DNA from 4 places in the Diaphorobacter oryzae DSM 22780 genome. Region 1 is predicted to be linked to each of the others. Evidence: predicted binding sites of a transcription regulator. Region 1 holds the regulator's gene; each other region holds the start of a gene.
The links. Region 1 encodes sigma-54, which starts transcription at its own class of promoters, with help from an activator protein. Its sites were predicted from a motif close to TGGCANGNAANCTGCTTT; they were not measured.
Positions count from the first base shown of each region.

Region 2: a site for sigma-54 is predicted at 5,198-5,215, ahead of glnA (type I glutamate--ammonia ligase). Genes of this name have one in related genera too.
Region 3: a site for sigma-54 is predicted at 5,349-5,366, ahead of BP68_RS10245 (TorF family putative porin). Genes of this name have one in related genera too.
Region 4: a site for sigma-54 is predicted at 2,219-2,236, ahead of adh (aldehyde dehydrogenase). Genes of this name have one in related genera too.

Region 1 covers NZ_JCANUL010000002.1:315,962-323,845, reverse strand. The annotation lists gene BP68_RS04725 (IPTL-CTERM sorting domain-containing protein) at 1-718, opposite strand, end outside; gene BP68_RS04720 (RNA polymerase factor sigma-54) at 941-2,515, opposite strand; gene lptB (LPS export ABC transporter ATP-binding protein) at 2,568-3,356, opposite strand; gene lptA (lipopolysaccharide transport periplasmic protein LptA) at 3,365-4,012, opposite strand; gene BP68_RS04705 (thiol:disulfide interchange protein DsbA/DsbL) at 4,168-4,824, opposite strand; gene BP68_RS04700 (SPOR domain-containing protein) at 4,882-5,541, opposite strand; gene argS (arginine--tRNA ligase) at 5,554-7,257, opposite strand; gene BP68_RS04690 (PsiF family protein) at 7,379-7,708, shown strand; gene BP68_RS04685 (DUF2214 family protein) at 7,787-7,884, opposite strand, start outside.
Region 2 covers NZ_JCANUL010000003.1:742-8,625, forward strand. The annotation lists gene BP68_RS06050 (16S rRNA pseudouridine(516) synthase) at 1-352, shown strand, start outside; gene BP68_RS06055 (YncE family protein) at 539-1,501, shown strand; gene BP68_RS06060 (polysaccharide deacetylase family protein) at 1,488-2,315, shown strand; gene BP68_RS06065 (sterol desaturase family protein) at 2,374-3,366, shown strand; gene BP68_RS06070 (EI24 domain-containing protein) at 3,394-4,263, shown strand; gene BP68_RS06075 (competence/damage-inducible protein A) at 4,273-5,094, shown strand; gene glnA (type I glutamate--ammonia ligase) at 5,264-6,679, shown strand; gene BP68_RS06085 (hypothetical protein) at 6,906-7,418, shown strand; gene glnL (nitrogen regulation protein NR(II)) at 7,442-7,884, shown strand, end outside.
Region 3 covers NZ_JCANUL010000005.1:114,923-122,806, reverse strand. The annotation lists gene BP68_RS10265 (ABC transporter ATP-binding protein) at 1-642, shown strand, start outside; gene BP68_RS10260 (ABC transporter ATP-binding protein) at 639-1,415, shown strand; gene BP68_RS10255 (fibronectin type III domain-containing protein) at 1,436-3,442, opposite strand; gene BP68_RS10250 (YifB family Mg chelatase-like AAA ATPase) at 3,642-5,183, opposite strand; gene BP68_RS10245 (TorF family putative porin) at 5,405-6,136, shown strand; gene glnK (P-II family nitrogen regulator) at 6,162-6,500, shown strand; gene amt (ammonium transporter) at 6,544-7,884, shown strand, end outside.
Region 4 covers NZ_JCANUL010000001.1:286,230-294,113, forward strand. The annotation lists gene adhP (alcohol dehydrogenase AdhP) at 1-526, opposite strand, end outside; gene adh (aldehyde dehydrogenase) at 636-2,159, opposite strand; gene BP68_RS01335 (Na/Pi cotransporter family protein) at 2,427-4,157, opposite strand; gene BP68_RS01340 (GNAT family N-acetyltransferase) at 4,293-4,868, opposite strand; gene upp (uracil phosphoribosyltransferase) at 4,865-5,494, opposite strand; gene BP68_RS01350 (threo-3-hydroxy-L-aspartate ammonia-lyase) at 5,616-6,605, opposite strand; gene BP68_RS01355 (enoyl-CoA hydratase-related protein) at 6,784-7,626, opposite strand.

The DNA of each region.
Region 1 (7,884 bases):
CCTGCGGCAGGCGGAACCACACGGGCTTGAGGCGCGCGGGCTGCAGCAGCGTGGCGCCCTCGGCGCCGCTCACGCCTTCCGGCAGCGCCCACCACTGGTACGGGCCCGTGTCGCCCGGCGTGGGCGGCGCGGCCATCTGCAATTGCAGGGCCACGCCGGCGTCAAAGCCATAGTCCTGCAGGGCGCGGGCCACGGCGTCGGCGGCGCCCAGGCCCGTGGCCGGCGCGGCCTTGAGGACAGGCGCCGGCGCGGTGCTGCCCAGGTAGCCGCCGATGGCCGTGGCCTGTGACTGTGCGTTGAGCAGCACGGTGGCCTGGTCGCGGAACACCTCGATGCCGTCGCGCTGGTTGGTCAGCCGCACCAGGCTGGCGCCGCCCGGCAGGGTCTGCACATGGTGCAGCGGGGCGGCATCCACCTCTTGCGGGGTGACCCCGTACAAGGGCGCCAGCGCCTTGAGTTGCGCCCGCGCGGCATCGACCGGGCTGGCCGGCACGGCCTTGGCCATGCTGGAGGGGCGCAGCTGCACGAAGGTAGGCAGGCCCAGCCGCTCCTCGCGCGACAGGCTCTGCACGTTCGCGGGCAAGGCCGCGGCCTTGGGCTGGATGGCCAGGGGCGCGCTGCCCAGTGCGTCGATGGGCGCAAGCTCGCGGGCCTGTGCAAGCGGCAGGGCCAGCGCGGCGGCGCAGACCAGCGCGCCGACGGCAGCAATCCGTGACAAAGGGGGCATGGCGTGGTGAATTATCAAAATTGATAGCTGCAAGCGCTTGCCACGCAAGGGCTGCAGGCCAAAACGCCCATGAACCCGGCTGGGCATTGGGACGTTGCCGCGCCATCCTAGCCATTTGTTGCTTTGTGCAACATCCCTGAAATTGGGTAATTTGCAGCCGTGGCGACGCCTTTGTGGCGGCCGCGCCACACGCCGCTGCGGCGGCCGTACGGCCTACAGCGCCTTGCGCAGGTTGGCCGGCGCGATCTTGAGGGCCTCGCGATATTTGGCGACGGTGCGGCGCGCGCACTCGATGCCCTGCTCCTTGAGCATCTCGGCGATCTGGCTGTCCGACAGGGGCTTGTGGGGGCTCTCGGCCGCGACGAACTGCTTGATGAGGGCGCGCACCGCGGTGCTCGACGCGTTGCCGCCCGTCTCGGTGCCCAGGCCCGAGCCGAAGAAGTACTTCAGCTCGAACGTGCCCTGCGGCGTGGCCATGTACTTGGCCGTGGTCACGCGGCTGATGGTGGACTCGTGCAGGCCCAGCTCGTCGGCGATGTCGCGCAGCACCAGCGGGCGCATGGCCAGTTCGCCGTGCACGAAGAAGTTCTTCTGCCGCTCCACGATGGCGCGCGACACGCGCAGGATGGTGTCGAAGCGCTGCTGGATGTTCTTGATGAACCAGCGCGCCTCCTGCAGGCGCTGCTGCAGGCCCTGGTGGCCGTCGCCTTTGCTGCCGCCGCCCTTGTGCCCACGCAGGGCGCCGGCGTAGATGTCGTGCACGCGCAGGCGCGGCATCACGTCGGGGTTGAGCTGCACGCTGAAGGCCTGCTGCGCGCCGCGCCCGGTCTTCTTGACGATCACGTCGGGCACGATGATGTTGCGGTCCACGTCGGCAAAGCGCCGGCCGGGACGCGGCTCCAGGCGGGCGATGAGCGCCATGGCGGCGCGCGTGGCCTCCTCGCTGGCGCCGCAGGCCTGGGTGAGGCGGCGCACGTCGCGCCGCGCCAGCAGTTCCAGCGGCTGCTGGCAGATGCGCAGCGCCGTCTGCACCACGGCGGGGTCGCCCTCCTCGTCCTGGTCCATGGCGCGCAGCTGCAGCGTGAGGCATTCCGCCAGCCCCCGCGCGCCCACGCCCGCGGGCTCCAGGCTTTGCAGCAGGCGCAGGGCGACGGTGAAGCGGTGCACCAGCTCCTCGAGCTGCTCGGGGTCTTCGGCACCGGCCAGGCTGGCGGCCAGGGATTCCAGCGGCTCGTCCAGGTAGCCGTCGTCGTTCAGCGATTCGATGAGAAAGCGCAGCGCGGCCATGTCCAGCTCGGACAGGCGCAGCGCCAGGGCCTGGCGGTGCAGGAAAGCGGTGAGCGACTCGTGGCTGCGGGCCAGCTCGGTGGCATCGGTCTCGTCGCCGTCGCCGCCGCTGCGCGCGGGCGCGTCGCCGCCCCATTCGCTGTCGTCGGGCGCCATGTCCACCGTGCCGTCGCCCTCCCAGTCGGGGGCCTCGGCGGGGGCGGAGGTTTCGGCATCATTTTGGGCCTCAGAGCCCGTGGAATGAGCGTCACCAGCTATTGAATAAGCAGCATCATCGACCCGCCGGTCGTCCTCGCTCACGGGGGTGTCGGCCTGCGCCAGGCCGAACTCCTCGCGCGGCGCCTCCTCGGCCGTGCGCTCCAGGAAGGGGTTGTCGTCGAGCATCTGCTCGACCTCCTGGGCCAGCTCCAGCGTCGAGAGCTGGAGCAGGCGGATCGACTGCTGCAGCTGCGGCGTGAGCGCCAGGTGCTGCGAAACGCGCAGTGACAGGCTGGGCTTCATGGCCTGCCGCCCGCTGCCCGTGCCTGCGTCGTGCGGTGGCGGCCCATCACTCTCACATGCGGAAGTGCTCGCCCAGATAGACCCGGCGCACTTCCGCGTTGTCGACGATGTCCGACGGCGTGCCCTGCGCGAGCACATGGCCGTCGCTGATGATGAAGGCGTGGTCGCAGATGCCCAGCGTCTCGCGCACGTTGTGGTCGGTGATCAGGACGCCGATGCCGCGCGCCTTCAGGAAACCGATGATGCGCTGGATCTCGATCACGGCGATCGGGTCGATGCCCGCGAAGGGCTCGTCCAGCAGGATGAAGCGCGGCTGCGTGGCCAGCGCCCGGGCGATCTCCACGCGGCGGCGCTCGCCGCCCGACAGTGCCAGCGCCGGCGACTTGCGCAGGTGCTGCACGCGCAGCTCCTCCAGCAGCTCCGTGAGCCGGCGCTCGACCTCGGCGCGTGCCAGCGGCCGCCCGTCGGCGTCCCGTTGCAGCTCCAGCACGGCGCGCACGTTGTCTTCCACGTTGAGCTTGCGGAAGATGGAGGCCTCCTGCGGCAAGTAGGACAGCCCCAGGCGCGAGCGCCGGTGGATGGGCATGTGGGTGACGGTCTGACCGTCGATGCTGATCTGCCCGCCGTCGCAGGGCACCAGGCCCACGATCATGTAGAACGACGTGGTCTTGCCCGCGCCATTGGGGCCCAGCAGGCCGACCACCTCGCCCTTTTGCACGACCACCGACACGTCCTTGACCACCTTGCGGCTGCCGTAGGACTTCTCCAGGTGCAGCGCCTCCAGCCGGCTGACACCCTCGCGCGCCTCCTGGGGCGCGGCAGACACGCGCGCTGCGCTCACGGCCGCGCTCACTTGGCGCCGCCGCCCAGGCTGGTGCTCGGGCGCAGCACCGGCGGTTCGGTGCGCACGGGCGCGGGGGCCTTGCCCACGGCGGGCTCCTTGGGCGAGAGCACGGCGCGCACCCGGCCGCCCGGCGTGCCCGCGCTGGAGCCGGCAGGAGCCGCCTTCTGCCCGTCCACGGTGAACACGTCCGTGAGGTTGTTGTAGACGATGAGCGCGCCCGCTAGCTCGTCGGTGAGCTGTGCCTCGCGATAGCGGCGCAGCTCGGCGCGGCGGATGAACTTCACGTTGTCGGCGCGGCCGTCGTATTCGATGACCTCGCCCTCGCCCTCGACGAACTCGTCGGGCGCACCCGGCGGGGTGTCGCGCTTTTGGCGGAAGAAGGCGCGCTTGCCCGGCTCGGCCGTCACCACGCCGTACTGGAAGCCGTCGGCATCCTGGCGCACCTCCAGCTGCGTGCCGCGCAGCACGATGGTGCCCTTGGTCATGACCACGCGGCCGGTGAACACGCTGGTCTGCTTGAGCTCATCGTGGCGCAGCGCGTCGGCCTCGATGTTCATGGGCTTGTTGCGATCGGCCTTCTCGGCGTGCGCACCCGACGACAGGGCCAATGCCAGGGCGCCGAGCAAAAGGAGGGAGGGCAGTCGAGTTCTCATAGGGCACGAATCTTGCGGTCATTGTACTGACGCGATGGGCATCGCCAGCGGCACTTTGCCACGATGGTCGCGCCGGGCCCGCGCGGGGACGAAAAAAAAGGCGCGCCACCGGGGCGCGCCTCGTGCGGTGCAGCCGGCCAGGCCGCGCAAAAGCCTCAGCCCTTGCGCGCCAGCCCCGCCAGGTATTCGACGACCTGCAGCACGTTCTGCATGTTGCCGGCCATGGTGCCGTCGGTGTAGTAGCGGCCGGCCACGCCCATGGAGGGCACGCCCTCCACCTGGTAGGCCTCCTGCATCTGCACGGCCTTGCGCGCCTGGTTGGAGACGGTGAAGGAGTTGTAGACCTCCTTGAACTTGGCCACGTCCGCGCCCTGCTTGCCGATCCAGTCGAAGATCAGCTCGTCCTTGTTCAGCGGCTGGCGCTCCACATGTACGGCGCGGAACACCTTGGCATGCAGCTCCGGCAGCTTGCCCATGCCTTCGAGGGCGAAGTACAGCTTTTGCTGCGGCACGAAGCTGGCGTTGAAGGCCACCGGCACGCGGCGGATCTGCAGGTCCTTGGGAGCGGCCTTCATCCAGGCCTCCAGCGCGGGCTCGAAGGTGTTGCAGTGGGGGCAGCTGTACCAGAAGAACTCGACCACCTCGATCTTGCCGGCCGGCGCGTCGGGCGCCACGGGCTTGCCCAGCTTGACGTAGTCCTTGCCTTCCTTGAACTGGCGCGCCTGCGCCAGCGCGGGCGCGGCCACGGGCAGGCTCAGGGCGGTGGCGGCAGCCGCCGAGGCGGCGGACAGGGAAAACTCACGGCGTTTCATGTAATGGACACTCCTAGGACGGTATGGAGGGTTGTGAGCATCAGCCCGGGGAAAAGTTCAGCGCTGCACCCGCACCAGCGCGGCCTCGACGCCCGCGCCGTCAAGTTTCTCCTTCAGCGATTCGGCATCGTCGCGCTTGGCGAACGGGCCCACGCGCACGCGGAACACCGTGCGGCCGTTTTGCTCGCGCTCGCTCACGCGGGCCTCCCAGCCCAGCATGGCCAGCTTGGCGCGCTGCGCGTCGGCGTCCTGCTGGGTGCGGAAGGCCCCGGCCTGCACGAAGTACTCGAACGGGTCGGCGCCCACCGCGGGCGCGGCATTCGCCTTGGCGCGTGCCAGATCGCCCAGCGGGTCGGCCGATGGCGGGGTGGCCGCCGGCTTGCTGGCGGCCGCGCGCGTAGCGGGGGCCGCGGCGGTGGCGAGGGGCGTGCCGGCCACGGCCGGCGCGGCGGGCGCCTCCGTGGTGGCGGAGGCCTCGGGCGCGGGAGCCGGCGTCACGGGGCGCACCGGGTTCTTGCCGTACAGCGGCGCGTTCGGATCCCAGTTCTTGTTGCGCTGCGCCTCGTCCTGTTCGGAGGAGGCGCGCGGGCCGGTCTTGTTCAGGAAGGGCACGGGCACCTTGGTCACGTAGACGGCCACGGCCAGCGCGGCCCCCAGCCCCACGATCACCCCGAGAATGAAGCCCACGACGGTTCCGCCGCGTTGCTGTTTCTTCATATCAGTTATCACTCACATTCTGGCTGGCGCAGACACACCCAGCACCGCCAGGCCATTGTGCAATACCTGGGCCGTGGCCGCGACGAGCGCCAGGCGCGCCAGCTTGACGGCCTCGTCGTCCACCAGGATGCGCTCGGCGTCGTAGTAGCTGTGGTAGGCGGAGGCCAGGTCGCGCAGGTAGAACGTGACGTCGTGCGGGGCGTTGCCGGCGGCGGCGGCCGTCAGCATCTCGGGGTACTTGGCCAGCAGCAGCATCAGCGCCTGGGCCTGCGGGCCGTCGAGCGGGGACAGGTCCACGCCCTTCAAGGCGGCCACGTCGTAGTCTTCCTTCCAGCCGCGCAGCACCGAGCAGATGCGCGCGTGGGCGTACTGCACGTAGTACACGGGGTTGTCGTTGTTCTGGGCCACGGCCAGATCCACGTCGAAGGTGTACTCGGTGTCGGGCTTGCGACTCAGCAGGAAGAAGCGCACGGCGTCCTTGCTAGTCCACTCGATCAGGTCGCGCAGGGTCACGTAGGAGCCAGCGCGCTTGCTGATCTTGACCTCTTCGCCGTTGCGCACCACACGCACCATGGTGTGCAGCACGTAGTCGGGGTAGCCCTGGGGGATGCCCACATTGGCCGCCTGCAGGCCGGCGCGCACGCGGGCGATGGTGCCGTGGTGGTCCGTGCCCTGGATGTTGACGACCTTGCCGTAGCCACGCTGGAACTTCTGGATGTGGTAGGCCACATCGGGCAGGAAGTAGGTGTAGGTGCCGTCGGACTTGCGCATCACGCGGTCCTTGTCGTCACCGAACTCGGTGGACTTGAGCCACAGCGCGCCGTCCTGCTCGTAGGTGTAGCCGCTGGCGATCAGGCGCCGGACGGTGTCCTCCACATGGCCGTTGGTGTACAGGCTGGACTCGAGGTAGTACTCGTCGAACTTCAGGTTGAAGGCCTGCAGGTCCTTGTCCTGCTCGTTGCGCAGGTAGGCCACGGCGAAGTTGCGGATGTTGTCGTAGTCCTCCACGTCGCCGTTGGCGGTGAACGCGCGGTCATCGGCCTGGATGGTTTCCTTGGCCAGGAAGGCCTGGGCAATGTCGGCGATGTAGTCGCCGTTGTAGAAATTCTTGGCCAGCGGGTTCTCGCTGTCCGTGGGCCAGCAGTCGTCGCCGGGCTTGAAGCCCTTGGCACGCAGCTGCGTGCTCTTGGTCAGGGTGTCGATCTGCACGCCCGCGTCGTTGTAATAGAACTCGCGGTGCACGCTCCAGCCCTGGGTGGCGTAGAGGTGGCTGATGGCGTCGCCGATGGCCGCTTGGCGGCCATGGCCCACGTGCAGCGGGCCCGTGGGGTTGGCCGAGACGAATTCCACCAGGATCTTCTCGCCACGCGCTGGTTGGAAGCCGAAGCTTGCGCCTTCGGCCAGCACCTCGCGCACCACTTCCTGCTTGGCGGCGGGCTTGAGGCGGATGTTGAGAAAGCCGGGGCCGGCGATCTCGATGGCATCGACCCAGCGCTGGAAGGCCGGCGTAGCCTCCAGCGCGGCCTTGAGCTGCTCGCCCAGCGCGCGCGGGTTGAGCTTCAGCGGCTTGGCCAACTGCATGGCGGCCGTGCAGGCGAAGTCGCCATGGGCGGCCACCTTGGGGGATTCGAACGCCGCGCGGCTACCGGCGCCTGGCGACAAGGTTTCCAGCTCGCCGGCCAGCGCCGCGAGCAATTCCTGTTTGACGGAGAGCATGGGGCGAATTCTACGGGTCGCCCCGTCATCCAACAGTGCGGCTCCCGCGTTATCCTGCATAGCCCGTGCGGCGCCCTGGCGCCGGCGGGCGCTTCACCATCCTTTTTCGCAGGAGCATTACATGAAGAAACTGCTTCCCCTGCTGGCTGCCGCCGGCCTCGCCTTCTCGTTTGCCGCGCATGCCGCCGACGCCCCCGCGGCCGGCGCATCCGCCCCCGCCAAGGCACCCACGGCCCAACAGAACAAGATGAAGACCTGCAACACCGAGGCGGGCGGCATGAAGGGCGATGAGCGCAAGGCCTTCATGAAGGATTGCCTGAGCGGCAACAAGCAGGCCACGCAGCAGGACAAGATGAAGGCCTGCAACGCCGACGCCGGCACCAAGAACCTCAAGGGCGACGCGCGCAAGGCCTTCATGAAGGAATGCCTGAGCGCCAAGCCGGCCGCCTGACCCAGAACCGCCTCGGCCCGCAGCACGGGCCGGCCAGCCACCCCGCACGCCGCGCGCCGGCTTGCGGGGTTTGTTTTCTCAGCGCGTGCCCACGCCGCGCGCCAGGAACACGGCCAGCAGCGGGATCACCGCCAGCAGGTGGGCCTCGATCATCACCAGGCGCCGCGTGCCGCGCA
Region 2 (7,884 bases), on a different contig from region 1:
GCAATTCATTCACCGTATGAGCTCGCCAAAGAAGCATGTGCCGAAGGTGTACCAGATCACAGCCAAGCATGAGGTGAATGCGGAGCAGATAGAACGTCTGCTGGCAGGGGTTGTGCTGGACGACGACCCCAAGCCAGTGCGCGCGGCGGCCTGCGTGCAGAAGGATGCATACCGGATTGACCTGACCTTGACGGAGGGGAAGTACCACCAAGTCAAGCGCATGATGGCGGCCGTGGGCAATCGCGTGGAGGCCTTGCACCGCTCGCGCATCGGGGAGTTGGCGCTTCCCGACGACCTGCTGCCTGGTCAATGGTGCTGGCTGGGCGCGGAGCAGCTGGCACTGCTCAAATAGGGCGACATTCCAAGACTTCACGAGGCCCGGCGCTATCACGCATCGTGCGTGCAGCCGCGTCAACGGCAGGCACCATCGCGGCGTTGTCCGCTGTGGCGCTCATGGATGAGATGCCGAATGTTTCGCCCAGCTGATGGGTGTGTCGTGCCGAAGGGGGCCGTGGTGAAGAATCGAATGATTGGGCGCATGCTTGGTGCCCTGGTGGCCGTGGGGCTGGTGGTGGGCGCTCACGCCAGCGTGGTGGAGCCGCCGGTATTCGTGCTCAATTCGCTGCAGGCGGATATCAGTGTCATCGACCCCGTGACCTGGACAGAGACCACGCGCATCGCCACGGGCAAGGAGCCGCACCACCTCTACCTCACGCCGGATGAAAAGTCGCTGATCGTGGCCAACGCTCTGGGCGACAGCCTTACCTTTGTGGATCCCCGCACGGCACAGGTGCAGCGCACGGTGCGCGGCATTGTCGATCCGTACCATCTGCGCTTTTCGCCGGACATGAAATGGCTGGTGACGGCAGCCAACCGGCTCAACCATGTGGACTTCTATCGCTGGGACGGCAAGGACCTGACCCTGGTGCAGCGTGTTCCGACGAGCAAGACGCCCAGCCATCTCTGGATCGACAGTGGCAGCCGTACGGTGTACTCGACCATGCAGGACAGCGATGAGCTGGTGGCCATCGACTTGGCGACACAGAAGATCAAGTGGCGGACGAAGACGGGGGCCATGCCGGCGGATGTCTATGGCGCCCCCGATGGCAAACATGTCTTTGTGGGCCTGACTGGCAGCGACAGTGTGGAGGTGTTCGACATCTCGGGCGAGCAGCCGCGCAGCGTGCAGCGCATCAAGACCGGTGACGGGGCGCACGCCTTTCGTGCGACGGGCGACGGGCGACACCTGTTCGTCAGCAACCGGGTCGCCAACACCATCAGCAAGATCGACATGCAGGCGCAGCGTGTGGTGGACGTCTATCCGGCGCCAGGCGGTCCCGATTGCATGGACGTTTCGGCCGATGGCCGCTGGATCTATGTCAGTGCGCGCTGGGCGCGCAAGATGCTCGTCATCGATACCCAGGAGCGCAAGGTGGTGCGCGCCATCAACGTCGGCAAATCGCCCCATGGCGTCTGGACGCTGAAGCATGCCCCGCGCTGAGAAGTGGATGCCAGGTGCGTGGCCTGTGCTTCGCTTTTTTTTTGCTATAAATATTATAGCTGCTTGCGCTTTTCCTATAAGCGCGAAGGCCCAAAATGACTGTAATGGTGTGGTGTATCTGACCTTGGATACGGGCCATATGGGCGTCGCGAATCTGGTGGCCGAGGTGCTCCAGCGGCAGCGGGTGAAGGCCACTTTCTTCGCGGCCGACGAGCGCACGCTGAGTGGCGGCAGCAGCCTGGACGAGCAGTGGGCGCCCTGGTGGCGTGCGCGTGCTGCCGAAGGGCATGAATTCGCCTCGCACACGCTGCACCATGTGTACTGGCGCGCCGATGCGGGCACGCAGCAGCGCCCCTCGTTCCGGGTCCGGCCGTCGGCTGGCCCGCGCGCCGGCGAGGATTTCTCGATGACGGAGGCCCAGTACTGTGCCGAGATCGATGGCGCGGCGCACCGCTTGCGCACCATGACCGGCAAGGAGCCGCTGCCCCTGTTCCGCGCGCCGGGTGGCAAGACATCCCGGCGCCTGCTCGCGACCGCCCAGTCCTGCGGCTACACGCATGTGGGCTGGACTTCTGCCGGATTCCTGGGCGACGAACTGCCCAGCGAGCGCTACAGCAACAAGATGCTGCTGGAACAGGCCTTGCGGTCCATCCGCGACGGCGACATTTTGCTGGCCCATCTGGGCATCTGGTCGCGCAAGGACGCATGGGCGCCGGCCGTGCTGGAACCGCTCATCAAGGGCTTGAAGGAGCGAGGGCTGTGCTTTCGGACCTTGCGCGAGCATCCCGACTACGGCATGAAGGCCAAGTCATAACTGACACAGCCCGGCGCTATGCTGGGCGCAGACAACCCCCGATGCGATGGTGAATCCCATGCCCTGGCTGACCCAGCCGTTTGATGCCGCACAGCAATGGCTTTTCGAGTCGCTGGTGCAGCCCCTCTTGTTTGCGCTCGGGCAGGCCAGCGTGCTGGAGGACGGCTATGACGCCACGGGGTGGCTGCTGGTCGGCCTGCTGCAGCTGGTGGTCATGCTGGCGGTGATTGCACCTTTGGAGCGCTGGCGGCCGGTGGAGCCGCTGCGCGACCGCGCCGCCGTGCGTACCGATGTGCTCTACACGCTGATCCATCGCTTGGGCCTGTTCCGGCTGGTGCTGTTCTTCACGCTGACCCCGGTGTGGAGCGATGTGTTCGGCGCGCTGCGGGTGCACGGCTGGCAGACCTTTCAGCTCGATGCGCTGTGGCCCGGAGTGACGGACCAGCCCATCGCGAGCCTGCTGCTGTACCTGCTGGTGTTCGACTTCGTGGACTACTGGATCCACCGCGGGCAGCACCAGTTCGGCTGGTGGTGGCGGCTGCACTCCCTGCACCACTCGCAGCGCCAGATGACCATGTGGAGCGACAGCCGCAACCACTTGCTGGACGATCTGCTGCGCGATGTCATCCTCGTCGTCGTGGCCCAATGCATAGGCGTGGCGCCGGGCCAGTTCGTTGCCATCGTGGCGCTCACCCAGCTCAGCGAAAACCTGCACCATGCCAATCTGCGCCTGTGGTTCGGCCGCTTCGGCGAGCGCCTGTGGGTCAGCCCACGCTTTCACCGCCTGCACCATGCGATAGGGATCGGACACGAGTCGCAGGCGCCCGCGCCAGGGGCTTCGCGTGCCACGGTGCTGGGAGGCCACAATTTCGGTGTGCTGCTGCCATGGTGGGACATGCTGTTCGGCACGGCCAATTTCGAGCATCGCTACGACCCCACCGGCGTGCGTGACCAGGTCGAACCCGGCGCGGATGGCCAGGTGCGCGACTATGGCGCGGGCTTCTGGGCGCAGCAGTGGCGCGGCCTGCTGCGCCTGGTGGGGCGCGCCTGATCATCCAATGGCGCTATGCTTGCGCGCATGGGGCTACTCCTTGATTCTTTCTGGCGTGCGGCGGGCTACTGCCTGATTCCGCGCGTCATCGCGCTGTCGCTGCTGCCGCTGCTGCTGATCACGGCTGTCGCCGTGGGGGGCGGCTACCTGTTCTGGGCCCAAGCGGTGGCCTGGATGCAGGGCGCGCTGGAAGGCTCCGACTGGTTGGCCCTGCTGTGGGGGTGGCTGGGCAACTTCGGCGTGGACAACCTGCCCGTGGCGCTGGCGCCGCTGCTTGTGCTCATGGGCGCCACCCCGCTGATCGTCATCGTCTGCGTGCTGGCCGTGGCCGTGCTGATGGCGCCGGCGGTGGTGACACTGGTGGCGCAACGGCGCTTTCCGCAGTTGCAGCGCAAGCGCGGCGGCTCCTTCATCGCCAGCGTGCTGTGGTCCTTGGCATCGACGGTTGCGGCGCTGCTCGCTCTGGTCATCTCCGTGCCGCTGTGGCTGGTACCGCCCCTGGTACTGGTGCTGCCACCGCTGATCTGGGGCTGGCTGACCTACCGTGTCATGGCCTTCGACGCGCTGGCCGACCATGCCAGCAAGCCCGAGCGCCAGGAAATCTTCAAGCGCCACAGGCTGAGCCTGCTGAGCATCGGGGTGTTGACCGGCTTTCTGGGGGCGGCGCCGGGCATTGTCTGGGCCTCCGGCGTGGTGTTTGCCGCGGCGTTCTTCGTGCTGGTGCCCGTGGCCATCTGGATCTATACGCTGGTGTTCGCTTTCTCGTCCCTGTGGTTCACCCATTTCTGTTTGGCGGCACTACAGCGGCTGCGGCAGGAGCGGGGCGAGGGTGCGCCGGAGGTCGTGAATCCCGCGGCACCCGCCACTGCGCCTGCACTTCCGGCTTCTTCTGAGTAATCCCCGCCCATGACCCCTTCCTTCGGCCTCATCATCGTCGGCGACGAAATTCTGTCGGGCAAGCGGGCTGACAAGCACCTGCCCAAGGTCATCGAATTGCTGGCGGCCCGTGGCCTGGCATTGGCCTATGCCGACTATGTGGGGGATGACCGGCCACGCATCACGGCGGCGCTGCAGCGGGCCTTTGCCACGTCGGACGTCGTCTTCAGCTGCGGCGGCATCGGCGCCACGCCCGACGACCACACCCGCCAGTGTGCGGCTGCCGCGCTGCGGTGCCCCCTGGTGCCGCATCCGCAGGCGCAGGCGCTCATTCGCGAGCGCATGCAGGACGTGGCGCGCGAGCAGGGCGAGGTGTTCACCCCCGATAGACCGGACAACCTGCATCGGCTGAACATGGGCGTGTTTCCCGAAGGCGCGCGCATCATTCCCAATTCCTACAACAAGATTCCGGGCTTTTCGTGCGACGGGCCGGGCGGTGGCTCGGTGCATTTCGTTCCCGGCTTTCCGGTGATGGCCTGGCCGATGGTGGAGTGGGTGCTGGACCACCACTGCGCGCAGTGGTTCAACCGCCAGCCGCAGACCGAGCACTCCATCGTGCTCTATGGCGCGATGGAGGCCGCGCTCACTCCGCTGATGGAACGCATAGAGGCCGCGCACCCCGGCATCAAGGTCTTCAGCCTGCCGAGTGTGGACCACCCCGTGCACGGGCGCCATGTGGAGCTGGGGGTCAAGGGCGCGGCGGCGCTGGTGCCACCGGCATGGGAGGACTTACGCCGGGCATTGCACCAGATTGGGTCTTCCATGGGCCCTGAAGTGGTGCGCCATTTGTAAAAGGGCGCGCCGCATAAAATGCATGCACTGTATTGGTGCGTAATGGCGGCGTTCTAAGGCAGGCCGCCGCAGGTGCCCCGGCCCGGTGTGTGTACCGGTACGTTGGCATGCAAACTGCTTTTCTTTCCGCATCATTTTTGATGAGCACTTCTATTCCTGGAGAACCCTGATGGCCAAGACCGTTGCAGACGTGATGAAGATGGTGAAGGAGAACGAGGTCAAGTTCGTGGACTTCCGCTTCACGGACACCCGTGGCAAGGAACAGCACGTGACCGTGCCCGTGTCCCACTTCGACGAAGACAAGTTCGCCTCCGGCCACGCGTTCGATGGTTCCTCCGTTGCCGGCTGGAAGGGCATCGAGGCTTCGGACATGCAGCTCATGCCTGACCCCAGTACCGCCAACATCGATCCGTTCTTCGAGGAAACCACGCTGTTCCTGCAGTGCGACGTGATCGAACCCGGCGACGGCAAGGCCTATGACCGCGACCCCCGCTCCATTGCCAAGCGCGCCGAGGCCTACCTGAAGGCTTCCGGCCTGGGCGATACGGCCTACTTCGGCCCGGAACCCGAATTCTTCATCTTCGACGGCGTGCGCTGGTCCAACGAGCCCGGCAAGGTCATGTTCGAGATCGAGGAATACGAAGCCCCCTGGAACAGCGGTGCCAAGCTGGAAGGCGGCAACCGCGGCCACCGCCCCACCGTCAAGGGCGGCTACTTCCCCGTGCCTCCCGTGGACAGCACGCAGGACATGCGTGCCGAAATGTCCCTGATCATCGAGTCGCTGGGCATTCCGGTCGAGGTGTTCCACCACGAAGTGGCGGGCGCCGGCCAGAACGAGATCGGCACCAGGTTCAGCACGCTGGTCGAGCGCGCCGACTGGACCCAGGTCATGAAGTACGTGATCTGGAACGTGGCCAACGCCTATGGCAAGACGGCTACCTTCATGCCCAAGCCCTACGCGGGCGACAACGGCTCCGGCATGCATGTGCACCAGTCCATCTGGAAGGACGGCAAGAACTTGTTCGCCGGTGACGGCTATGCCGGCCTGTCGGACTATGCCCTGTACTACATCGGCGGCATCATCAAGCACGCCCGCGCGCTGAACGCCATCACCAACCCCGGCACCAACAGCTACAAGCGCCTGGTGCCCGGCTTCGAGGCGCCAGTGAAGCTGGCCTACAGCTCGCGCAACCGTTCCGCTTCGATCCGCATCCCCTATGTGGCCAACCCCAAGGGCCGCCGCATCGAGGCACGCTTCCCCGATCCTCTGGCCAACCCCTACCTGTGCTTCTCGGCCCTGATGATGGCCGGCCTGGACGGCGTGGAAAACAAGATCCACCCGGGCGAGGCCGCCACCAAGGACCTGTACCACCTGCCGCCCGAGGAAGACAAGCTGGTGCCCACCGTGTGCCATAGCCTGGACCAGGCCCTGGAGGCGCTGGACAAGGACCGTGGCTTCCTGACCAAGGGTGGCGTGTTCTCCGACGCCATGCTGGACGCCTACATTGAGCTCAAGATGGGCGAAGTGCAGCGCTTCCGCATGGCTCCGCACCCCGTCGAGTACGACATGTACTACTCGCTGTAAGCCAAGGGCCGTGCGCCCCTTGCGGCGTATGTCCTCTTGACCAGCAAAAAGAAGCGGCTTCGGCCGCTTTTTTTATATATGACGCAGGCCCGCATGGAACATTGGGCAGGTTGCAAGGATCTGCTTCAATCCCGCCGGGTTGGCCGGGCGCAATTGGCGCCATCGGGTGATTGCGGGATACTTGCCTGCATTGCGCATGCCTGACGCATGCCATGTGAGGAACTCCATGAAAAACACACTGTTTGCTCTGACTGCCCTTGTCGCCGTGCTGCACCCCGCCTGGGGGCAGGACCGCATCTACCGTTGCGGCAACGAATACACCAACAACGCCACCCAGGCCAAGGAGCGTGGCTGCAAGCTCGTGGAGGGCGGCAATGTGACTGTGCTCCAGGGATCCCGGCCGGCCGCGGCCACGTCGGGGGGCGGCTCCAGCGCATCGACCTCCGGCAGCGGTACCAGCAGCAGTTCGCCCGCGAATGCGCCGCGCGTGGATGCGGCCGACCAGCGTGCGCGGGACGCGGATGCACGCGCCATTCTCGAGGCCGAGCTGCGCAAGGCCGAGTCCCGGCTGGCCGATCTGCGCAAGGAATACAACGATGGTTCGCCCCAGCGGACGGCGCTGGAGATGCGCAACCCGCAGGGTTATATCGAGCGCACGGCCGAGCTCAAGGCCGGCGTGACCCGTGCCGAAGCCGATGTGGCAGGCATCAAGCGCGAGCTGGCGCGCCTGAATAAATAAGCAGGCCCGCACCCCGAGGAGCGATCATTCAAGCGCCGAACCCGCCGGAGCGTTACCAGGCGCTGGACCTCGTCTCCACGCTCACTGCCGTCCTGCATCCCGACGGCGCTGCGGTGTTCGTCAATGCCGCGCTGGAAAACGCCCTGGGCCTGTCGCGCCGTACGCTGGAGGGCGTGGACTTCTGTGGTCTATTCACCGATCCGACGATCATGCAGACGGCACTGGCCGGTGCGCGGGGGCGGGATTTCGCGGCGCTGCGCTTCGAGGCCGTGCTGCGCCGCACGCAGCAGGAGGCGCTGCCCGTGCATGCCAGCGTGACGGTGGTGGAGCACAACGGCGATGTGCTGGTGGAGCTGTGGCCCCTGGAGGCCCAGGCACGCCAGGACCGTGAGGAGCGCCTGCGCGAGCAGGCCCTGGCCAACAAGGAGCTGATCCGCAACCTCGCGCACGAGATCAAGAACCCGCT
Region 3 (7,884 bases), on a different contig from region 1:
GGCAAGACCACCACCTTCAACATGGTGGGCGGCCAGCTGGCGCCCGACGGCGGCCGCGTGCTGCTGGACGGCCAGGACATCACCGGCCTGCCGCCGCGCGCCATCTGGCGGCGCGGCGTGGGGCGCACCTTCCAGATCGCGCAGACCTTCGCCAGCTTCACCGTGCTGCAGAACGTGCAGATGGCGCTGCTGTCCCACGACCGGCGCCTGCGCCGCTGGTGGCAGCGCGCCGCCGCCCATCGCCCGGGCGAGGCGCTGGAGTTGCTGGCCCAGGTGGACATGGCGCCCCAGGCGCAGCGCCCCTGCAGCGAGCTGGCCTACGGCGACGTCAAGCGCGTGGAGCTGGCCATGGCCCTGGCCCACCGGCCGCGCCTGCTGCTCATGGACGAGCCCACGGCCGGCATGGCGCCGGCCGAGCGCGTGGCGCTGATGCAGCTCACGCGCGCCATCGCGCGGCAGCAGCAGATGGGCGTGCTGTTCACCGAGCACAGCATGGACGTGGTCTTCGGCCAGGCCGACCGCGTGGCCGTGCTGGTGCGCGGCCAGCTGCTGGCGCAAGGCGCCCCCGCGCAGATCCGCGATGACGCGCGCGTGCAGGCCGCCTACCTGGGCACGGGCCTGGTGCCGGGGACTCAGGAATGATCAAAAACGATAGCTACTCGCGCTTGTCAGACGGGCGCTGGAGCCCTGAAACGCCCTTGCTCAGCGTGGAGGGCCTGCACGCCTGGTACGGCGCGGCCCATATCCTGCACGGCGTGTCGCTGGCCGTGGGGCGCGGCGAGGTCGTGGCCCTGATGGGGCGCAACGGCGCGGGCAAGAGCACCACGCTCAAGAGCATCGCCGGCCTGCTGGAGCGCACCGAGGGCCGCATCCACTTCCAGAGCCGGCGCATCGACCGCCAGCCGCCGTACCGCATCGCCCGCGCCGGCCTGGGCTACGTGCCCGAGGACCGGCGCATCTTCACCGACCTCACGGTGCTCGAAAACCTGGAGGTGGGCCGCCAGCCGCCCCGCCACTGGCCCGGCGGCGCGCCCGTGCCGCACTGGACGCCCGAGCGCCTGTTCCTGCTCTTCCCCAACCTGGGCGAGATGCCTGACCGCCCGGGCGGGCGCATGAGCGGCGGCGAGCAGCAGATGCTCACCGTCGCCCGCACCCTCATGGGCCAGCCCTGCCTGGTGCTGCTGGACGAGCCGTCCGAGGGCGTGGCCCCGCTGATCGTCGAGCAGATGGCCCGCACCATCCTGGAGCTCAAGGCCCAGGGCATCGGCATCCTGCTGAGCGAGCAGAACCTGCCCTTCGCCCAGGCCGTGGCCGACCGCGCCTGCGTGCTGGAAAAGGGCCAGATCGTCTACAGCGCCGCCATGGCAGACCTGGCGGGCGACGCGGCGGCGCGGCGGCTGTACCTGGGGGTGTAGGCCCCGCGCCTACCCCGGCTTCAGCGGCGCCCGGGGCGCCGCGCCGCCAGCGCGGCCAGGCCCAGCGCCCCCGACAGCAGCAGCAGGCCCCACTGCGACAGCGTGGGAATGGCCGCCGCGCCGGCCGGCGCCGCCCGCAGCCCCGCGCCCGAGGGGTCGACGATGCGGCCATTGCTGCCGTCGCCGTCGTCATCGCCCGGCCCGCCGTCGCGCAGGGTGAAGGTGGCGCGGCCCTCGGTGGCGGTGTTGGCGAGGGTGGCGGGGTATTGCTGCCAGGCGCCGCCGCGCAGCTTCCAGTAGCGCGTGCCCGCGTCCAGGGGCTGGGGGTAGACGATGGTCATGGTCACGTCGCCGGCGTGGCAGCCCGCCAGCACGAAGTCCAGCACGCCGTGGGCGAACACGGGCGCGCCGGGGGCGGGCGCCGGGGTCTGCAGCTGCGCGCTCTCGAAGGTACAGGTCGCGCCACCGCCGGTGAAGCTGGCGCTCACCGCGCCCGTGGCCGCCATGCCCGAGAAGCTGCGCCGCACCGGCGTGGCCGTGGCCGGCGCCGACGGCGGCGATGTGCCGGCGGCATTGCCGGCCGTGACGGTGAAGGTGTAGGTGGTGCCATTGCTCAGCCCCGTGGCCGTGCAGCCCGTGGCTGTGGCCGGGCTGGGCACGCAGCTGCCGTGGGGCGGGGTGATGGCGACGCTGTAGCCGGTGATGGCGCCGCCGCCGTCATCGGCCGGGGCCGTCCAGGCCAGCTGCACGCTGGCGTCGCCGGGCGACGCCGTCAGCCCCGTGGGCGCGCCGGGCGCCACGGCGGGGGTGATGAACGCCTGCGTGCTGCTCTGCCCCGTGACGCCCTGGTTGGTGGCGTGCAGGCGGTACCAGTAGCGGGTGCCCGGCGCCAGGCCGCTGAGGCCCGCGCTCACGCTGGTGGCGCCGGCGGCCACGGTGGCCGTGGCGGGCGTGGCCTGCACCGGGGTGCCGCCGCCGCCGTCCACGGTGGCCTGGTCCGTGGCGTAGCGAAAGGAGGTGGTGCTGATATCCGCGCCCACCGCCCGCACCGTGCCGTTCAGCGTGACGGAGCTGGGGGTGAGCTGGGTGTGGGCCGAGATCCATGCCTCGGGTGGTGCGATGGCGAGCGTGATGCGCGGCAGGCCGTCGCCCAGCTGCCATGTCCCGTCGTTGGGCGTCAGGCTGGCGCCCCCACCGCCGCCGCCCACATGTCCGCCGCCGCCGCCGCCGGTATAGCCCCCACCGCCGCCGCCGCCGCCCGGGGCGGTCGGCTCCGAGCTGCCGCCGCCCATGCCTCCGCCATTCGCGCCGCCGTTCCCGCCGTTGGCGTTGCCTCCGCCCGTGCCGCCCGCGCCACCCGTACTGCCCAGCGGGGCCGCAGCGCCGAAGCCGCCGCCGCCGCCACCGCCGCCGCCGTAAGTGGCGTCGCCCCCGGCGGCCCCCGCCTGGGCCAGGTGGCCGCCCGCACCGCCAGGGCCGTACGCGCTGGGACCCACCGATGCACCGCCCGCGCCGCCGCTGGCGGCTGTACCGGCCTGGCCGCCGGCGTCCGGGTTGACGTTGGGGGCAGGGGTGTCGGCATTGCCGCCGGCTCGACTTGTTCCACCGCCGCCTCCGCCGCCCCCCGCGGCAAGAACGATCGGGGCCAGGGTGGCGCCGCCGGGCCGGGCGATGGCCGAGTACCCGCCGCCGCCGCCACCGATGGCCCAGGGCGTGGAGGGGCTGCTGCCGTTGCCGCCCACGGTCAGGTGCAGCGTCTCGCCGGGCGTGACCGGCAGCAGGCCGGTGATGCGCGCGCCCTTGCCGCCCCGGCCGATGGTGTGCGGCAGATGGGAGTAGCTGGTTGCGCTGTCGCCGCCGTTGCCGCCCACCACCTCATAGACCAGCGCATGCACGCCCGCGGGCACGGTGCAGGCGCTGTCGCCCGCCGTGCTCAGGCTCACTCCCACGCAGGCCAGCGCCGGGCCGGCCGCCGCGCAGTACAGCGCCGCCGCAAGGCGTGGGAAGAAGAGGGGATGGCGGTGCATGAATGCTCCTGTTTTGATAGCTTTTGGCGCTTGTCGGTAAAGGGTGAAGTGCCAAAAAAGGCAAAAAAACCGCCGACTGCCGGGCATCGTAGACAGGCGCGACCGCCTTGCCCATCGCACAAATGGACTAGGCAAAGGCGGTGCCTGGTGCGGTAGGCGCGCGGCGGCATGGGCCGGCTGTGCCGCCGCGGACGGGCGCTCAGTGGTCCGGCTTGAGCAGGGCGCGCCGGTACTGCACCGCCTCGGCCACATGGGCCGGGCCCACGGTGTCGCTGCCGGCCAGGTCGGCGATGGTGCGGGCCACCTTCAGCGCGCGGTGCGTGCTGCGGGCCGACCAGGCCAGGCGCGCGGCGGCGGCCTGCAGGAAGCGGGTGGCGGCCTCGTCCAGCGCGGCCAGGCGGTCCAGGTCCCGGCCCTGCAGCGCCTGGTTGGGCCCGCCCTGGCGCCGCAGCGCGCGTTCATGCGCGCGGGCCACGCGCTCGCGCACGGCGGCACTGGGTTCGCCGGCGGGGGCGTTCAAGAGTTCCTCGGCGGGCAGGGCGGGCACCTCCACATGCAGGTCGATGCGGTCCAGCAGCGGGCCGCTCAGCTTGCCCTGGTAGCGTGCGATCTGGTCGGGCGTGCAGCGGCAGGCGCGCTGGTGCGATCCGAAGAAACCGCAGGGGCAGGGGTTCATGGCGGCGACGAGCTGAAAGCGCGCCGGAAACTCCGCGCGCTGCGCCGCCCGGGCGATGGTGATGCGCCCGCTCTCCAGCGGCTCGCGCAGGGCCTCCAGGGCGTTGCGGGCGAACTCCGGAAATTCATCCAGAAACAAAATGCCTTCGTGCGCCAATGAAATCTCGCCCGGCTTCGGGGGCGAGCCTCCGCCCACCAGCGCCACGGCGCTGCAGCTGTGGTGCGGACTGGCGGTGATGCGCTGCATCCACTGTGCGGGCGTGAAGCGCCCGGCCAGGCTGGCCACGGCCGCGCTCTCCAGCGCCTGCTCCACACCCATGGGCGGCAGCAGCCCGGCGAAGCGCTGGGCCAGCATGGACTTGCCCGAGCCCGGCGGGCCGACGAGCAGCACGCCGTGGCCGCCGGCGGCGGCGATCTCCAGCGCGCGCTTGGGGGCCGCCTGGCCCTTCACGTCGGCCAGGTCGGGGCCGCCGCCGTGCACCGCGGGCGCCGCGGCCTGCAGGCGCTGCCAGCCGGTGTCGCCGTCCGGGGGCGGCGGCTGCGTGGCGGCGGGCAGGAATTGGCGCACCACGTCGAGCAGGTGGCGCGCGCGGTAGACCTCGGCGCCGGGCACCAGGGCGGCCTCTTCGGCGCTGCCCGGCGGCAGCACCATGCGCACGGGCGGCTGCAGCGCGCGCAGCGCCAGGCTGGTGGCCAGCGCGCCGCGCACGGGCCGCAGCAGGCCCGACAGCGACAGCTCGCCGGCGAACTCCCAGCCCTCCAGCCGGTCGGCGGCGATCTGCCCGCTGGCGGCCAGGATGCCCAGGGCGATGGGCAGGTCGAAGCGGCCCGAGTCCTTGGGCAGATCGGCCGGCGCCAGGTTGACCGTGATTTTCTTGTTGGAAGGAAACTCCAGCCCGGCGTTCTGCAGCGCCGAGCGCACGCGCTCGCGCGCCTCCTTCACCTCCACATCGGCCAGTCCGACCAGGGCGAAGCTGGGCAGGCCATTGGCCAGATGCACTTCGACGGTGACGGCGGGCGCCTGCAGGCCCAGCAGGGCGCGGCTTTGCACCAAAGCAAGACTCATCGTGCGGACTCTCCCCAGGCAGGTGCGTGCGATCGGCGCAGTGGGTGGCTCGCAGGGGGCGCTGTCGCACTGAATTGGTGCGATATGCGGCCAGATGCAATCCCCGTCACTGCATGTGCGCCGCCAAATGTACCCGGGCGGTGCGCGCAGGGGCCTGGCGTGGGGTGGCACGGTCCATGCATTGGGGGGGTATCAGCCACTTCAACACCCCCGGAGGAAACATGCCCCGCCTTTCCCTGAAGACCCTGAGCCTTGCCTGTGTCGCCGTGGCCGTGCCTGGCCTGGCCAGCGCCGAACTCACGGGCAATGTGTCCCTGACCACCAACTACAAGTTCCGTGGCCAGGACCAGGACGTGAACCGCATCAAGGCGGTGAGCCCGGCCCTCCAGGGCGGCTTCGACTACAGCTTCGGCGAGAGCGGCTTCTATGTGGGCAACTGGAACTCCAGCGTGGATTGGCTGCCCGGCAATTCGGTCGAGGTCGACCTCTACGGCGGCTACAAGTTCAAGGCCGGCGCGGTGGACCTGGACGTGGGTGCGCTCACCTACCTCTATCCCGGCAATACCACGGGCAACACCACCGAGCTGTATGGCGCGGCCACCTATGGGCCGGTCACGGCCAAGTACTCGCACACGGTGTCCAAGGACTACTTCGGCTGGGCCGGCGCCAAGACCTCGAGCAACCGCGGCCGCAACACGGGCTACCTGAACCTGGCCTTCGTGCAGGAAGTGGCGCCCAGCATCACGCTGAAGGCTTCGGTGGGCTACACCCGCTTTGCTGGCGACATCCGGGACCTGGGCGTGCCCAGCTACGTGGACTACAGCCTGGGCGGCGCCTACGACTTCGGGGGCGGCCTGTCGCTGTCCGCGGCCGTGGCGGGTGCCAACAAGAAGGACTTCTTCGGCGATGCCAACAAGGCCCGCCTGATCGTCACGCTCACCAAGACCCTGTAAACCGGACCGTCGAAAGGAAACGATCATGAAAATGGTCACCGCCATCATCAAACCCTTCAAGCTCGACGAGGTGCGCGAGGCCCTGTCGGACATCGGCGTGCAGGGCATCACCGTGACCGAGGTGAAGGGCTTCGGCCGCCAGAAGGGCCATACCGAGCTGTACCGCGGCGCCGAATATGTCGTGGACTTCCTGCCCAAGGTGAAGGTCGAGGCCGCCGTGTCCGACGAGCTGGTGGAGCGCGTCATCGAGGCCATCGAGGGCGCGGCCCGCACCGGCAAGATCGGCGACGGCAAGATCTTCGTGGCCCACCTCGAGCAGGTGGTGCGCATCCGCACCGGCGAGACCGGCAAGGATGCCCTGTAAGCACGCGCAGGCCTTCGTCCCTCCAGACACACAGAGATTCGCCATGAAAAAACTGCTTGCTTCCTTCCTGCTTGGAATAGGCCTGCTGGCCGGCGCCGCCGCCGCGCTGGCCCAGTCACCCGCCGCGCCCGAGGCGGCCACCGCCACCGCCGCCCCGGTGGCGGCCGAGGCGCCCGCGCCCGCCGCTGCGGCCCCCGCCGCCGAGGCCACAGCGCCCGCCCCGGCGCCCGCGCCCAAGGTCGATTCCGGCGACACCGCCTGGATGCTGACCTCCACGCTGCTGGTGATCCTCATGATCATCCCCGGCCTGGCCCTGTTCTACGGCGGCCTGGGCCGCAGCAAGAACATGCTGTCGGTGCTGATGCAGGTGTTCGTGGTCTTCGCGCTGGTCTCGCTGCTGTGGTCCATCTACGGCTACAGCCTGGCGTTCTCGGGCGAGGGGCGGTACTACGGCGACTTCGCCAAGCTCTTCCTCAAGGGCGTGGGCATGGACACCTTCGGCGCGCTGGCCACGATCCCTGAATACGTGTTCGTCTCCTTCCAGGGCACGTTCGCGGCCATCACCGTGGCGCTGATCGTGGGCTCGTTCGCCGAACGCATCAAGTTCGCCGCCGTGCTCATCTTCGCGCTGCTGTGGTTCACCTTCAGCTACGTGCCCATGGCCCACATCGTGTGGGGCGGCGGCCTGCTGGCGGCCGACGGCGCGCTGGACTTCGCGGGCGGCACGGTGGTGCACATCAACGCCGGTATCGCCGGCCTGGTGGGCGCCTACATGGTGGGCCGGCGCATCGGCTTCGGCCGCGAGGCGTTCACGCCGCACTCGCTCACGCTGACCATGGTGGGCGCATCGCTGCTGTGGGTGGGCTGGTTCGGCTTCAACGCCGGCTCTGCCGGTGCCGCCAACGCCGCCGCCGGCCTGGCCTTCATCAACACGGTGCTGGCCACCTCGGCCGCCACGCTGTCGTGGATCGCCGGCGAGGCGCTGCACAAGGGCAAGGCCTCCATGCTGGGCGCCGCATCGGGTGCTGTGGCGGGCCTGGTGGCCGTGACGCCGGCCGCCGGCTTCGTGGGGCCCATGGGCTCCATCGTGATCGGGCTGATCGCCGGCCTGGTGTGCCTGTGGGGCGTGGGCGGGCTCAAGAAGATGCTCAAGGCCGACGACGCCTTCGACGTGTTCGGCGTGCATGGCGTGGGCGGCATCGTGGGCGCCATCCTGACCGGCGTGTTCGCGGCCCAGGGCCTGGGCGGCACGGGCGGCCTGACGCCCGACACCTTCCGCATGGGCGCGCAGGTGTGGATCCAGGTCAAGAGCGTGCTGTTCACCATCGTGTGGTCCGGCGTGGTGTCCGTCATTGCCTACAAGATCGCCGACCTGCTGGTGGGC
Region 4 (7,884 bases), on a different contig from region 1:
AGATGGCCACCCAGTCGCCGGGCTTGGTGTCGGTCACCTTCAGGCCCTTGTAGACCGTCACGCCGGCGCACAGCACGGGCGCGATCTCCACAAAGCCCACCTCCTTGGGCAGGTGGCCGACGTAGGCGGGGTCGGCCAGCGCGTAGTCGGCAAAGCCGCCGTTGACCGAATAGCCGGTGTTGCTCTGCGACTCGCACAGCGTTTCCCAGCCGCCCAGGCAATGGGTGCAGCAGCCGCAGGCCGAGTGCAGCCAGGGCACGCCCACGCGGTCGCCTTCCTTCACATGCTTGACGTTGGCGCCCACGGCCGCGACGAAGCCCACGCCCTCGTGGCCGGGGATGAACGGCGGATTGGGCTTGACGGGCCAGTCGCCCTCGGCGGCGTGCAGGTCGGTGTGGCACACGCCCGAGGCCTCGATCTTGACCAGGATCTGGTCGGCCGCCGGCCGGGGCACGGGCACTTCCTCAATGGTCAGCGGCTTGCCGAATTCGCGCACAACGGCGGCCTTCATCGTCTTGGCTGGCATGGGGGGAACCTCCTTCTCTGTGGTGACGGGGTGCGGGGCGGGCCGGCCCGAAGGCGCCCGCCGCCGCGGGCGGTGCCTGCCGCAGAGCGGCAGGCGGGGAAGCCGGGGCTCAGAAGAAGCCCAGCGGCTGCTGGGTGTAACTTACCAGCAGGTTCTTGGTCTGCTGGTAGTGGTCCAGCATCATCTTGTGGTTCTCGCGGCCGATGCCCGACTGCTTGTAGCCGCCAAACGCCGCGTGCGCGGGGTAGTGGTGGTAGCAGTTGGTCCACACGCGCCCGGCCTGGATGCCCTTGCCCATGCGGAAGGCGCGCGCACCATCGCGGCTCCACACGCCGGCGCCCAGGCCGTACAGCGTGTCGTTGGCGATCTCCAGCGCCTCTTCCTCGGTCTTGAAGGTGGTCACCGACACCACGGGGCCGAAGATCTCCTCCTGGAAGATGCGCATCTTGTTGTGCCCCCTGAACACCGTGGGCTGCACGTAGTAGCCGCCAGCCAGGTCGCCGCCCAGCGCAGTGTTGCGCGCGCCGCCGATCAGGCATTCGGCGCCTTCCTGCTTGCCCAGGTCGAGGTAGGAGAGGATTTTTTCCAGCTGCTCCTGCGAGGCCTGGGCGCCGATCATGGTGCTCTTGTCCAGCGGGTGGCCCTGCTTGATGGCGGCCACGCGCTTGAGCGCGCGCTCCATGAAGCGCTCGTAGATCGACTCCTGGATCAGCGCGCGGCTGGGGCAGGTGCAGACCTCGCCCTGGTTCAGCGCGAACATGGCGAAGCCCTCCAGCGCCTTGTCGAAGAAGCCGTCGTCGGCGGCCATCACGTCCTCGAAGAAGACGTTGGGGCTCTTGCCGCCCAGCTCCAGCGTCACCGGGATGATGTTCTGGCTGGCGTACTGCATGATCAGCCGGCCGGTGGTGGTCTCGCCGGTGAAGGCGATCTTGGCGATGCGGTTGCTCGACGCCAGCGGCTTGCCCGCCTCCAGGCCGAAGCCGTTGACCACGTTGAGCACGCCGGGCGGCAGCAGGTCGCCCACCAGCTCCATCAGCACCAGGATGGAGGCGGGCGTCTGCTCGGCCGGCTTGAGCACCACGCAGTTGCCGGCGGCCAGGGCCGGGGCCAGCTTCCACACGGCCATCAGGATGGGGAAGTTCCACGGAATGATCTGGCCCACCACGCCCAGCGGCTCGTGGAAGTGGTAGGCGATGGTGTCGCCGTCGATCTCGCTGATGCCGCCCTCCTGCGCGCGCACGGCGCCGGCGAAGTAGCGGAAATGGTCGATGGCCAGCGGAATGTCGGCCGCCATGGTCTCGCGCAGCGGCTTGCCGTTGTCGATGGTCTCGGCCACCGCCAGCTGCAGCAGGTGGGCCTCCATGCGGTCGGCGATCTTGTTCAGGATGTTGGCGCGTGTCGTGGTCGAGGTGCGGCCCCAGGCCGCCTTGGCCTTGTGCGCGGCGTCCAGCGCGGCGTCGATGTCCTTGGCGTTGGAGCGCGGCACGGCGGTGAACACCTGCCCGGTGACGGGCGAGACGTTTTCGAAATACTGCCCGTCCGCGGGCGGCACCCACTGCCCGCCGATGTAGTTGCCGTACTGCTGCTTGTAGGGGTTGGCGATGCCAAGGCTGGCGATTTCGGCCATGTTCATGCTGTGTCTCCTGGGTGGTTATGGGTGTTTCGCTGCCCGGAGCGGGCGGCGTACCTCTTACCGCAATAGCCATGCCAGCGCGGCCGCACAGGGGGCGGGCGGCGGCCGGTGTCGCGCGCTGTGCCGTGGCGGGGCAACGGCTGTTCCGGCCCGGTGTTCCAAAGCGGCACAGCCGTGCCCCGGCCAGGGCGGGGCGCAGCGCGGTGGTTTGCTATTGATTCAGTAGCTGTTTGCGCTTGATGGACGGGCGCTGCAGGCCATTTTTGCTCAAACTTCCGGGCCCGCCCCGGTGTGCGGTGCGCTGTCGGCGGGCAGCGGGGCCAGCGGCGGCAGCGCCGCCAGACGCGTGGCGGCCTTGTGGCCCTGCTGCACGGCGCGGCGCAGGTCGCCCAGCAGGCCGGCCCATTCGTGCACGGCGGCCACCTCCAGCCGCCCCGATGCGCCGGCGCGCAGCAGGTCGGCCTTGGCGTCCTCGTAGGCCGCGTCGAAGCGGGCCTGGGCGGCGTCCACGGCGGCCGGGGTGTCGCCGGCGGCGCCCTCGGGCGTGGCGGCCTGCGGATCGGCCGCCGCAAAGAAGCCCAGCGCCGCCGCGCAGGCGGGGGCCAGCGCCTGCAGCGGGTGGTCCGCCAGCATGGCTGCGGACTCGGGGCGCGGCGCGCGCAGGGCCTGCAGGCCCGTCTGGTGCATCACGCGCGCCAGGGTGTCGTAGTAGCCGGCGATGCGCAGCAGCTCGGGCATCTGCTCGGCCACGTCGCGCGACAGGGCCTGTCGGCTCACGTCGCTGACGAAGGCGCCCACCTGCTGCTGCAGCTGTTCCAGGGTCTGCAGCTGGCGGGTGAGCTGTGCGCCGGCCTGCGGCGGTGCCGTGGCGGTGGCGCCCGTGGGCACCAGGCGCGTGGCATCGGCCGCCAGGCGCATGGCCTGGTGGCCCACGCGGGCCATCTCGCGGCGCAGGGCCTGCAGGGCCAGCGCGGGCACGGCGGCCACGTTGTGGTCCAGAAAGCGCGCCCGGGCCTCGTCCTCCTCGGACGAGCGAAAGCGCCGCAGCAGAAAGCGCGCCAGCGGCGCGGACAGCGGCCACATCAGCAGCACGCCCAGCACGTTGAAGGCGGTGTGGAACAGCACGAGCTGCGTCACCGCATCCCCCTTGCCGGTGAACCACAGGCCCAGCGCGTGGATGAGCGCCAGCAGCGGCGACAGCAGCGCCAGGGCCACCGCCGCCGTGACTACGTTGAACAGCACATGCGCCGCGGCCAGCCGCCGTGCGTTGGCGGTGGCGCGGATGGCGGCCAGGATGCCGGTGAGCGTGGTGCCCACGTTGGCGCCGATCACCAGGCCCGCGCCCACCTCCACCGCCAGCGAGCCGCCCGCCACGGCGGTGAGCGCCACGGCCAGCGTGGCCGAGGAGGCCTGCAGCACCACCGTCATCGCCAGGCCGATGAGCACGGCCAGCGCCAGGCCCGGCAGGTCGCTGGACAGCGGCGGCAGCGCCTGCGGCCCCAGCCCCGTGAAGCCCTGGCGCAGCAGCTCGATGCCCAGGAACAGCACGCCGAAGCCGGCCACCGCCTGGCCCAGCGCGCCGCGCCGCGTGCCGCTGCCGGCGAGGGTGAGCGCCATGCCCGCGCCGATGAAGGGCAGGGCGAAGGTGTCCACCTTCATCGCAAAGCCCAGCCAGGCCACGAGCCAGCCGGTGACCGACGAGCCCAGGTTGGAGCCGAACACCACCCACAGCGCCGAGCTGAAGCCCAGCAGCCCGGCGTTCACGAAGCCGATGGCCGCCACCGTCATGGCGGTGGACGACTGCACCAGCGCCGTGAGCGCCACGCCCGTCACCAGCCCGTGCAGCGGCGTGCGCGTCCACGCGGCCAGGATGCGCTCCAGCGCGCGCCCGGCGGCCAGCTTCAGGCCGTCGGTCAGCATGGTCATGCCCAGCAGGAACAGGCCGATGCCGCCCAGCAGCGTGCCGGCGGCGAGCAAGGGAGTGGTGCTGGCGGTCAAGGCGTTGGGGCGGGGCTTGCGGAGTTTTGCGGCGGGGTGTTTTGCTATTGAATGAATAGCTATCAGCGCCGGTCATCCGGGCGCTAAAGGCCGATTCTATGGAGATTCCTGCCCGCAGACAGGCCCGCCGGCCCCTCAGGCCGTTGCGGCCCAGGCGCCGCGCTGCAGGCGGTACAGGCAGTGCGCGCGCAGCGGATGGCCGGGCGCGAGGGCCGGGTGCTCGAAGGCCTCGCCGGGGCATTCGCGCATGCCCAGGCGCCGCATGACGGCCTGGGAGCGCAGGTTGCCGACGGCGGTGAAGGCGACGATCTCCTCCAGCCCCAGCCAGTCGAAGCCCACGCGCAGCGCCAGCCGTGCGGCCTCGCTGGCCAGGCCCTGGCCCCAGTAGGGACGGGCCAGGCGCCAGCCGATTTCCACGCAGGGGGCGAAGGGCAGCTCGGGCGCGGGCGTGTGCAGGCCCACGAAGCCCATGAAGCGGGGCGTCCCGTCCAGCAGGCAGTCGGCGGCCCAGAAGCCCCAGCCGCGCTCGTGGATCAGCGCCTCGATGCGGTCGGCCATGGCATCGCTTTGCGCGCGGGTGAGCCGCGCGGGGAAATGCTCCATCACCTGCGCGTCGTCATTGAGCGCCGCGAAGGGCGCGCGGTCGGCGTCCGTCCAGGGCCGCAGCCGCAGGCGGGGCGTGGCCAGCCAGTTGGCGGGGGGCGCGTTCACTTGGTGCCGAAGATGCGGTCGCCCGCGTCGCCCAGGCCCGGCAGGATGTAGCCGTGCTCGTCGAGCTCGCGGTCGATGGCGGCGGTGTAGATCGGCACGTCGGGGTGGGCCTGCTGCAGGGTGGCCACGCCCTCGGGGGCGGCCAGCAGGCAGACGAACTTGATGGAGCGCGGCTGCAGCTGCTTGAGGCGCTGCACGGCGGCGGCGGCGGAGTTGCCGGTGGCGAGCATGGGGTCGACCACGATGATGTCGCGCTCGGCCATCTCGGAGGGCATCTTGAAGTAGTACTCGACGGGCTGCAGCGTCTCGGGGTCGCGATACAGGCCGATGTGGCCGATGCGCGCGCCGGGCACCACGTTGAGCATGCCGTCCAGGAAGCCGTTGCCCGCGCGCAGGATGGACACCAGCACCAGTTTCTTGCCGTCGATCATCTTGGCGGTCATGGTCTCCAGCGGGGTCTCGATGGTCACGTCCTGCAGCGGCATGTCGCGCGTGACCTCGTAGGCCATCAGGGTGGACAGCTCGCCCAGCAGGCGGCGGAAGCTGTTGGTGCTGGCGTCCTTCTTGCGCATCAGGGTCAGCTTGTGCTGCACCAGGGGGTGGTCGATGACGTGGACGTTGCTCATGGGCTGGTGCCTCTTATGGGTGAAAGGAGAAAGGACGTTCGTGAAGCCGGAATTTTGCACCCGGGCCCCGGGGGCCATGGCCGCAGCAGGGCCATATCGGGTGGCCTGGCGGCCCGGCGGTTCAGCCGCCCGCCGGCTCCGTGGCCAGGAACTGCGCGTAGCGCGCCAGGTCCACGTTGCCGCCGCTGATGACGATGCCCACGCGCTTGCCCTGCAGCCGCAGGCCGCCATGGCGGGCGGCAGCGAAGCCCAGCGCGCCCGTGGGCTCGACCACGATCTTCATGCGTTCGGCGAAGAAGCGCAGGGCCTCGATCAGCTGGGCGTCGGTGGCGGTGACGATGTCCGACACGCCGGCGTGGATGAGGGGGAAGGTGAGCGTGCCCAGCGCCTGGGTCTGGGCGCCGTCGGCAATGGTGCTGGGCGTGTCGATGCGCACGATCTGGCCGGCGCGCAGCGACTGCTGGGCGTCGTTGCCGGCCTCGGGCTCCACGCCGATCACCTGGCAGTGCGGCGCCAGCGCGCCGGCCGCCAGCAGGCTGCCCGACAGCAGGCCGCCGCCGCCCAGGGGCACGAACAGGTAGTCCAACTGCGGCACCTCTTCGAGCAGTTCCTTGGCCACCGTGCCCTGGCCCGCGATCACGTGGGCGTGGTCGTAGGGCGGGATCAGCGTCATGCCGCGCTCGGTGGCCAGGCGGCGGCTGATGGCCTCGCGATCCTCGGTGAAGCGGTTGTAGGTGACGACCTCGGCGCCGTAGCCGCGCGTGGCGGCGATCTTCGCGGCGGGCGCGTCCTCGGGCATGACGATGACGGCCGGCATCTCCAGCAGGCGCGCCGACAGGGCGATGGCCTGCGCGTGGTTGCCCGACGAGAACGCCAGCACGCCGCGCCGGCGCTGCGCGTCGCTGAACTGCACCAGGGCGTTGAAGGCGCCGCGGAACTTGAACGCGCCCATGCGCTGCAGGTTCTCGCACTTGAAGAACAGTTCGGCCCCGAGCAGCGCATCCGCCGTGCTGGATCGCAGCACCGGCGTGTGGTGCGCCATGCCCTTGAGGCGGTGGGCGGCTTCGGCGACGTCGTCGTAGGTGGGCAGGGGCGGGCGAGGCAGGTTCATGGCGGCTGTCGAACGCGGGTTGGAATGGGGGCGCGCGGTGGCGCGCCGGTGCATCATAGCCCGGCCCGGGGTGTTTCAGCAGCAAAAATGCCTGCAGCGCCCATGCAGCAAGCGTAGGCAGCTATGAAGTTTGATGTAACTGCGCTGGCCGGCGCGGCAAGGCGGCCGGCGGCGGCGTTCAGTCCAGGTCGCCGAAGCGCTGCAACGGCGCCAGCGCGGGAAACGCGCCCGCGCGGCGCTGCTTCATGGCGGCCACGGATTCGCCCAGGTGGCGGTTGCTCCAGATCGCGCCCTGCAGCCAGCCCATCTGGCGCAGGCTGTCCTGAACGCCGTGGTCGCGCGCGTAGTGCACGGCCTGCTTGGTGCCCCAGATGGCCACGGGCGGCTTGGCGGCGATCTCGCGCGCGCAGGCCAGGGCGGCGGCCAGCAGGTCTTCCTGGGTGTCGAAGAGTTCCGTCACCAGGCCGCTGGCCAGCGCGCGCTCGGCCGGCAGGCGGCGGCCGGTGTAGGCCAGCTCCTTGAGCAGGCCCAGCGGCATGAGCTTGGGCAGGCGCTGCAGCGTGCCCATGTCGGCCACCATGCCGATGTTGATCTCCTGGATGCAGAAGAACGCATCGCGCGTGGCGTAGCGGATGCAGGCCGCGGCCACCATGTCCACCGCGCCGCCGATGCAGCCGCCGTGGATGGCGGCGATCACCGGCATGCGCAGGTTCTCGATGCGCGTGAAGGTGGCCTGCATGTCGGTGAGCAGGTCGAAGATGGCGGCGCGGCCCTCGGGGCTGGCGTCGTCCAGCGTGATGGCACCGCCGAAGGTCTCCAGCGCCATGCCGGCGCTGAAATGCTTGCCGGTGCTGCTGATGACCAGCGCCCGCGCCTCGCCGCCGCGGTGCAGGTCGGCCAGCACCTGGTCCAGCTCGCGCCAGAACCGGGGGTGCATGGTGTTCATGGCCTCGGGGCGGTTCAGCACCAGGTGGGCCACCTGGTCGGTGATGGTGAGGGTGAAGCAGGTGAGGGTGTTCATGGGGCCCACTGTAGGGGGCCCGCAGGTCGCCATGCGTCGCGTGCGTGACGGCGCGGTGGTCGTCAGGGCGTGGATGAAATCAGCGCATAGCGATGGCTGGGTAAGCGCTGGATGCTATTGAATGCATAGTGCCTGCCCTGTGCGCCACGCGGCGCTGCGCATCGGCACGGGAAGAGCCGGCATGGGCGCCCGCACCCTTGGTGCAGATGGCGGGGTATACACTTTGCCGCTGCGGCGCAGGCCGCATTTTTTGTTGGC